DNA from 2 places in the Streptacidiphilus sp. MAP12-33 genome. Region 1 is predicted to be linked to the other one. Evidence: riboswitches for the same ligand, from Rfam matches in the RefSeq annotation. Region 1 holds a riboswitch; the other holds the start of a gene.
The links. Region 1 has a riboswitch for cyclic di-AMP ahead of ABH931_RS20830 (NlpC/P60 family protein). Riboswitches for the same ligand answer to the same signal wherever they lie in the genome.
Positions count from the first base shown of each region.

Region 2: another riboswitch for cyclic di-AMP. It lies ahead of ABH931_RS26670 (transglycosylase family protein); the one in region 1 lies ahead of ABH931_RS20830 (NlpC/P60 family protein).

Region 1 covers NZ_JBGCCA010000020.1:111,293-115,444, reverse strand. The annotation lists gene ABH931_RS20850 (hypothetical protein) at 1-30, shown strand, start outside; gene ABH931_RS20845 (hypothetical protein) at 118-381, shown strand; gene ABH931_RS20840 (SCO4226 family nickel-binding protein) at 510-758, shown strand; gene ABH931_RS20835 (isoprenylcysteine carboxylmethyltransferase family protein) at 769-1,389, opposite strand; cyclic di-AMP (ydaO/yuaA leader) riboswitch at 1,593-1,776, shown strand; gene ABH931_RS20830 (NlpC/P60 family protein) at 1,850-2,797, shown strand; gene ABH931_RS20825 (hypothetical protein) at 2,872-3,621, opposite strand; gene ABH931_RS20820 (hypothetical protein) at 3,723-4,152, shown strand, end outside.
Region 2 covers NZ_JBGCCA010000029.1:121,708-125,859, forward strand. The annotation lists gene ABH931_RS26660 (septum formation initiator family protein) at 1-368, opposite strand, end outside; gene eno (phosphopyruvate hydratase) at 492-1,772, opposite strand; gene ABH931_RS26670 (transglycosylase family protein) at 1,933-2,571, opposite strand; cyclic di-AMP (ydaO/yuaA leader) riboswitch at 2,576-2,730, opposite strand; gene ABH931_RS26675 (cytochrome P450) at 2,945-4,152, opposite strand, start outside.

The DNA of each region.
Region 1 (4,152 bases):
TACCGCCGCCTGCGCGCGCTCACGCGCTGAGCGGCTGCCCGTCGCCCGCTTTGCCCGCCTTTCCCACGTGCTGAGACGGGTCGTCCCGCGCACTGGGAAGGCTGGCATGCTGGGACGGTGAGCGCGGTCCTGGAAACCCCCGTCCCGCGCCCGGTTCGCGTCGCGACCGGGCCCTCCCTGATTGCCACCGCCGTGCCCGGCCGTGGCCTGCTCGGGCGCCTTGCCGCGGTGCTGAGCGCGCACCCCGTCCAGGCGTTCGCCGTGCGGACGACCGCCGGCGGCCCGGCGGTCGTGGAGATCACCGTCGCGGACGCGCACCGTGCCCGGGTCCGGGCCAAGCTGCTGCGCATGGTCGAGGTGCTCGACGTCGTCGAGCCCTGACCACGTCGGGACCTGATCTCGTCGAGCCCTGAAGAGGCCGCGGACGGGCGGCGGGCGCATCCTGGAAGGGCCACCGGACCGTCCCGGGACGGCCCCGGGCCGGCGGCCGAGGGAGGTGTCTCGCGATCATGACTCTCTTCATGGACGTCCACCACGGCATGAACGGGATCACCGCCGAGCAGTTGGCGGCGGCGCACCAGGCCGATCTCGCCATTGAGGCGGAGGAACACGTCCACTTCAAGCAGGCCTGGGCGGACCCGGAGTCGGGCACCGTCTACTGCCTGTCCGAGGCGCCCTCGATGGACGCCGTCCAGCGCGTCCACGAACGGGCCGGACACATGGCGGACGAGATCCACGCGGTCCCGCTCATGGTCTGAGACCTCTCGCCTACCGTCGCCGGACCCGGCGTGGCAGCAGTGCCGGGACGCGGAGGCGGTAGGCGAGGAACCGATCGCCGAACTCGGCCGCCATCAGGTCGTCCTCGACCCGGACCCGGTGCAGTGCCCACGGCACGGTGACGGCCGTGTAGAGCACCCACACCCCGAATCCGAGGCCCAGCGCGGCGCCGAGCACCAGCCCGAGGAGTCCCGTGTAGATGGGATGCCGCACCAGGCCGTAGGGACCGGTGGTGCGCAGCTCGTGGCCCTCCTGCACCAGCGGGACACCCGCCCACATCACCCCGAGCACCAGCCGGGACCAGACCAGGAGCGCCGTCGCCGCGACGGTGAGGGCCGCACCCGCGACGCCGAGCACCGGGTTCCAGTACTGCAGGTGGCGCCAGAACGGGCCGTCCGGTCGCCGGGTCAGCTCGATCAGCACCAGGATGCCGGCCACCAGCGCCACCCGCGCCGGCATCGAGGCGCGCAGGCTGCGCAGCCACGCCCGACGGCGCTCCGGCGAACCGGCGCCGCGGGACCCGAAGTACACCGCCGCTCCCACCCAGGTCACGGCGAAAACCACGATGCAGCCGTAGACGACGCCGTGCACGGCAGTCTGCACTCCGCTCATGTCTCCAGGGTCGCGCGGCGTCGGCCTGCGCGGCCTCCACCCCGAGGTGGAGCCGTGGGTGGACACGTGTTTCTGACGCGCCAGTTGATTCGGTCACGATCGGGCAACTATGGTTCCCTTTCGAACCGCTGTGCAGTCGATCTTCCGAGGGGGGATCCGCGGCGGTTCCCGTCGAGTCTGTCGAGGGTTCGGTCGTTCCGCGCACGGCGTGGGCACCGGGGCCGAGACGGAGCCGGGGACCCACGTCCTCGGGGTGAATCGGCATCAGGTCGACCGCTACGCGCGGGCGCACGCAGGTGCGCACGGGCGGCGGCCGGTGAGATGTCGTAGGGCGAGACTTCCGGCCCGAACCCGTCAGCTCACCCGGTAGGCGGCCAGGAAGAAGGAGCCCGTCCAGGTGGCGTCCCACCGCCGTCCCGCCGCGCCCAGTCGTACCCGCACCCGAATATCCGCGCTCACCGTGGTCGCGGCCACCAGCGTCGGCCTCGCCACGCAGTCGGCCCAGGCCGCTCCGCAGCCGACCACGGCGCAGCTGAAGTCACAGCTGGACCAGCTGAACAACGCGTCCGACCAGGCCGTCGCCGCCTACGACCAGGCGCAGGCGCAGCAGCAGGCACTGCAGCACAAGGTCTCGATCCTGGAGGACGAGATCGCCCGCGAGCAGGCCAAGGCCAACACGCTGCTCGACAGCGTCGGCGCGATCGCCCAGAGCCAGTACATGACCGGTGCGGTGGACCCGACCGTCCAGCTGATCCTGACCAGCGACCCGAGCGAGTTCCTGCAGAAGGCCTCCTCGATGAACCAGCTGTCCGGCAACGAGGCCGCCCAGCTGAGCCTGCTCCGCACGCAGGAGGACCTCCTCTCGCGCGAGAAGGCCGAGGCGGAGCAGGAGCTCCAGGCCCTCCAGGCCGTCACCCAGCACGCCGCCGCGCTGAAGGCCGCCGCTGCCGCCAAAGTCAAGGCGACGCAGCAGCTCCTCAACTCGATGACGCCCAGCCAGCGCACCCAGCTGACCGGCGGCACGGGCTCCAACCTCCACCCGCACGGCACGGCGGGCGACTCGATCGAGATGGCGGCGTTCGCGGCGGCGAAGACCCGCATCGGCGACCCCTACAACTGGGGTTCCAAGGGCCCGAACGAGTTCGACTGCTCGGGTCTGATGCAGTGGGCCTACGCCCAGGCCGGCTACTCGCTGGGCCCGGACACCTACGCCCAGATGGCCGAGGGCACTCCGGTGGCCTCCGTCGCCGACCTGCAGATCGGTGACCTGGTCTTCTTCAACGGTGGCCAGCACGTGGGCATGTGGGCCGGTGGCGGGATCATCCTGCACGCCCCGCACACGGGGGCGTACGTGCGCATGGAGTCGATCACGACGGTCGGCACGATCTACATGATGCGTCACATCTGAGACACGGTTGCCGCGCGGCCTCCCGCCCACCGGGGACGGGAGGCCGCGCGTTCGCGTCACACGCGTCGTATGCGTCACATGCGCCAGTGCAGCGTCGTCGCGTCGTCGTGGCGCTTGCCGTGGAACGTGCCCTCGGCCAGGGCGAGTTCGGCCTTGCGGACGGAGTCGGTGAGGTGGGCCGGACCGTCGGCGGCGAGGGTGTCGAGCAGCTCGGTCCAGCTCCAGCCGAAGCGTTCCACCAGGCGGGTCACCCCGTCGGACAGCGCGGCGGCCTCGCGCACGCGGGCGAGTGGGAAGGACGCCGTCACCGCGTGCTCGGCGGCGTCCGGGCGGGTGGAGGCGACCCAGAAGCCGCCGGGCGTGTTGCGCAGCCCGCTGACCGACTCGCGGTCGTAGGCGGGCAGCTGGTCGATGCGGTCGTCCGCGACGACCTCGATCCGGCCCTCGGAGGTGCGGACGACGACGGGCGAGTCGGCGAGCACCAGGCAGTCGAGGCGGTCGGCGCCGGGGTCGGCACGCAGCAGCGCCACGGTGCTGGAGGGGCTGTCGGGGTTGCCGTGGTCGCACTGCGGGTGCAGGTCCCGGGTGCGCAGGATCGCCTGCCGCAGCACCTCCGGCAGCGGCTCGTCGGGGTGCGCCAGCAGGAACGCGCCGAGCTGCCCCGCGAGACGGGCCACGAACCACGGCACGTCGTGGACGCAGCCGGTCGGCAGACCGCTCGGCGTGGCGCCGTCGAGGACCAGGGCGAACTGCGGCCCGGCGAGGACGAAGTCCTCGTTCGCGGACGCGTCCGGGCTCGGCTCGCAGCTGTAGCGGATCTCCACGGCTCTCCTCGCGGGTCGACCTGTCGGGGGGCATATGCGACCTTCCCCGATCATGCCCCGAGTGGCCCCGGAGACGCGTGAGGCTTCTCTAGGCTGCTGCCATGGATCCCGAACCGGAGCCCGGCGAAGCGCTCGACGCCCGGGCCGCTGTCGAGGCCGCCTTCGGGGCCGCGAGCGGTGCTGCCTCCCGCTCCCAGGCCACGTCCGGGCCCGCTGGGGCCGCCGGGCCCGGACCGCGCGAGCCCGGTTCCGGGCCCGAGCCTGCGGTCGATCCCGTGGCCGATCCCGCGGCCGAGCGGGACGCCGGACCGCGTGAGCCCGCACCAGGGCCGCGTGAGCCCGCGCCAGGGCCGCGCCGGTTGGATCCGCCCGCCGCCGCAGCGCTGCTACGGCTCGCCGCGCGGGTCGAGCGCGACCTGCTCGCATCAGGGCTGAACGCCAAGCCGTACGAGGTGACGCCGTCGTCCCTGGCCGGCGTCGAGGTGGAGGTCGACGCGTTCGACGACGCCGTCGGCGGTGTCTGGCTGCACT
Region 2 (4,152 bases), on a different contig from region 1:
GAGCCGAGCAGGCTCTGGTACCACGGCTGCGACGCCTGCTGCTGGGTGGTGGGCGAGGTGGTCGGCGTGGGCGAGGGGTTCACGGCCGTGAACGGGGTGTCACCCGGAAAGGCGTAGTGGAGGCGTTCACGCGCCTGCGCGGCGACGAACGCCGGGTCCTGCCAGCGGGCCTTCTCCCGCTCCAGCTCGTCGACCTGCTGCTGCGCCTGCCGCTGCGCGGCCCGCTGCTGGTCGATCTGCGAGCGCTGGGCGATGTACTGCCGCATCGGGTACGCGAGCGCGGCCACGAGCGCGCACACCACGAGGGCGAGCACGGCAGCGCGACCGGTGAGCCGGGGCCGCTTCCGGCCCTGCCGCTGGTTGGCCACTGCCGACTCCCTCCCGTGTTCGCGGCTCCTCCGTGCCCGGTGCGCGAACAAGCCCTGTGCGCGACGACGCCCCGCCGCCCCCACCCTAGAGGGTGAGGACGACGAGGCGGCGGAAAGGCAGGCTCAGCCGTTGAAGCGCGGGAAGGCGCCGCGGCCGGCGTACTCGGCGGCGTCGTCGAGGATCTCCTCGATGCGCAGCAGCTGGTTGTACTTGGCGACGCGCTCGGAGCGGGCCGGGGCACCGGTCTTGATCTGGCCGCAGTTGGTGGCGACGGCCAGGTCGGCGATGGTGACGTCCTCGGTCTCGCCGGAGCGGTGCGACATCATGCAGCGGTAGCCGTTGCGCTGGGCCAGCTCGACGGCGTCCAGCGTCTCGGTCAGCGAGCCGATCTGGTTGACCTTCACCAGCAGGGCGTTGGCGGCGCCCTCCTTGATGCCGCGGGACAGGCGCTCCGGGTTGGTGACGAACAGGTCGTCACCGACCAGCTGGACCTTGTCGCCGAGCTCGGCAGTGATGGTCTTCCAGCCGTCCCAGTCGTCCTCGAACAGCGGGTCCTCGATGGAGACCAGCGGGTAGTCGGCGACCAGCTCGGCGTAGTAGGCCGTCATCTCGGCGGCGCTGCGGGCCTTGCCCTCGAACTGGTAGGCGCCGTCCTTGAAGAACTCGGAGGCGGCGACGTCCAGGGCGAGCGCGATGTCGCGGCCGGGGGTGTAGCCGGCGCCCTTGATGGCCTCGATGATCAGGTCCAGGGCCTCGCGGTTGGAGTCGAGGTTCGGCGCGAAGCCGCCCTCGTCGCCGAGGCCCGTGGACAGGCCGCGGGCCTTCAACACGCCCTTGAGCTGGTGGTAGACCTCGACACCCCAGCGCAGTGCCTCGGAGAAGGACTCCGCGCCGATCGGGGCGATCATGAACTCCTGGATGTCCACGTTGGAGTCCGCGTGCGAACCGCCGTTGAGGATGTTCATCATCGGGACCGGCAGCACGTGCGCGTTCGGACCACCGAGGTAGCGGAACAGCGGCAGGTCGCTGGCCTCGGAGGCGGCGTGCGCGACGGCGAGCGAGACGCCGAGGATCGCGTTGGCACCCAGCGAGGACTTGTCGGCGGTGGCGTCCAGGTCGAGCATGGCCTGGTCGATCAGGCGCTGCTCGGTGGCGTCGTAGCCGACCAGCTCCGGGCCGATCTGCTCGATGACGGCCAGGACGGCCTTCTCCACACCCTTGCCGCCGTAACGGGACTTGTCACCGTCACGGAGCTCCAGGGCCTCGAAGGCGCCGGTCGAGGCGCCGGACGGCACGGCGGCGCGGCCGGTGCTGCCGTCGTCGAGGCCGACCTCGACCTCGACGGTGGGGTTGCCACGCGAGTCGAGAATCTCCCGCGCTACGACGACGTCGATGGACGGCACAACTGTCTCCTCTGGGGATGCGGGTTGTTACGCACAGAGCCTAGCCGCTGTCCCGGCCCGGACCCCTCAGGCCCTTGGGCCTGTCTTGCCTGGCGAAACGCCGCGCGGCCACTACCCGTCGGTAGCGGCCGCGTCGGCGGTCCTGCGCCTTTGGTCCGGACTACTTCACGACGAGCTTCTCGCCGACGTGGATCATGTCCGGGTTGCCGCCGATGGTGGCGCGGTTCTCGGCGTAGAGCTTCTGCCAGCCGCCGAGGATGTGGTGCGCGGCGGCGATCTTCGCCAGCGTGTCGCCCGGCTTGACTGTGTAGTTGCCCGAGCCGCCGTGGTGCGCCGGGGGCTTGGGCGCGGGGGCGGGCTTGTGGTGCTTGCCCTTCCCGGCGGAGGAGCCGCCGCCGACGACCGGCGACGGACCGCCCTTGTGCAGGCCCGCCCGCGGCCCGCAGACCGGCCAGGCACCGGGGCCCTGACTGTCGAGGACGCGCTCGGCCACGGTGATCTGCTGGCCCTTGGTGGCGTGGTTCGCGGTGGACGCGTACGCCCCACCGCCGTAGGCGCGCCAGGTCGACGCGGAGAACTGCAGGCCGCCGTAGTAGCCGTTGCCGGTGTTGATGGACCAGTCACCGCCGCTCTCGCACTGGGCGACCTTGTCCCACGTCGAGACGGACGCGGCGTGGGCGCCGGTGGCGCCGATCAGCGGCAGTGCCACGGCGGCAGAGGCGACGCCGGTGGTGGCCACGAGGGTCTTGGCCTTGTTGACGCGGATCTTGCGATGACGGCCGGTACCGGAAAAGAGCATGCTGAAGTCCCCTCCGACGCCTACGAGGTGAGCTGTCGGGTTCGGGCCGTAGAGGCTGGCCCGGACGTTCGCACGTCTTCACCCCGAGCCGTCCGCGCTGGCGCGCGTCCGGCGGACTACCTGGGTCCCCCGCTCCTGTCCGTTCGTCAAGTCGACGATCCCGCCTCGCGGTGGACAGGACTCGGCGTCCCGCGCGGCGGTGGTCCGCTGGCGCGAACCTCAGGGAGGCTAGACAGGTTTTCATATGATTCACAATCCCGACACGCCGTCACCTTCGTTCCCGACACGGCGTTCCGGCCCCTTGCGAACCAGGCTGACCAGCACTTCCTTCGTCAACAGAGGGCCGAGTGTGACCTCCGTTACCCTGCCGTGATCAAGGCGTGAATTCGACCGGAAGTTGGCGCAGACCGCGCATGATGAGGCCGCCGCGCCAGCGCAGCTCCGCCGGATCGGCGGCGAGCCGCAGGTCGGGCAGGCGGCGCAGCAGCGCGGCGAGCGCGTACTGGGCCTCCAGGCGGGCCAGCGGCGCGCCGATGCAGTAGTGGATGCCCAGGCCGAAGGCGATGTGCGGGTTGTCCCTGCGGGCCAGGTCGAGGGTGTCCGGATCCGGGAAGCGGGCGGGGTCGCGGTCGGCGGCGGCGAGAACCACCAGCACCGGGTCGCCCGGCGCGATGTCCTGACCGCCCAGCGTCAAAGGCTCGGTGGCGAAGCGCCAGGTCGCGATCTCGACGGGCCCGTCGTAACGCAGCAACTCCTCCACCGCCGCCTCCAGCGGCGCACTCTCGCCGCGGTCCAGCGAGGCCTGCAGGGCCGCCCGCTGCTCGGGGTGGGTGAGCAGGGCGAACAGGCCGTTGCCGATCAGGTTCACGGTGGTCTCGAAGCCGGCGAAGAGCAGGATGAAGGCCATCGCCGCGGCCTCGTTCTCGGTCAGGTGCTCGCCGTGGTCGCTGGCCCGGATCAGACCCGAGATCAGGTCCTCGCCGAGGTCCGCCCGCTTGCGGTGGATCAGCTCGGCCAGGTAGCCACGCATCTTCTTGACCGCCCGCCCGACCCCGCCGCGCGGGGACTGGCCGTGATGGATCATCATCCCCGCCCAGTCGCGGAAGTCGTCCTGGTCCTCGGGCGGCACGCCCAGCAGGTCGCAGATCGCGTAGATGGGCAGCGGGAAGGCGAACTCGTGGATCAGGTCGGCCGAGCCGCGCTCCGCGAAGCCGTCGATCAACCGGTCCGTGATCTCCCGCACACGCGGCTCGAACTCCGCCGCCCGGCGCGGTGTGAACGCCTTGGAGACCAGGCGGCGCAGCCGGGTGTGGTCCGGCGGGTCGATGTTGAGCAGGTGCGTCATCAGGTCCGCGCTGCGCTCCCCCGGGATGCCGACCCGTCCGCTGCGGTGCGCCTGCAGGCTGTGCTTGGCCGGGTTCTTGCTCAGCCGGGTGTCGGCCAGCGCCTGCCGCGCGTCCGGGTACCGGGTCACCAGCCAGGCGTCGACACCGCTCGGCAACGTCGTCCAGTGCACCGGCGCGTGCTCACGCAGCCACGCGTAGGCCGGGTAAGGATTCGCTGCGAACTGGTGGGAGAAGA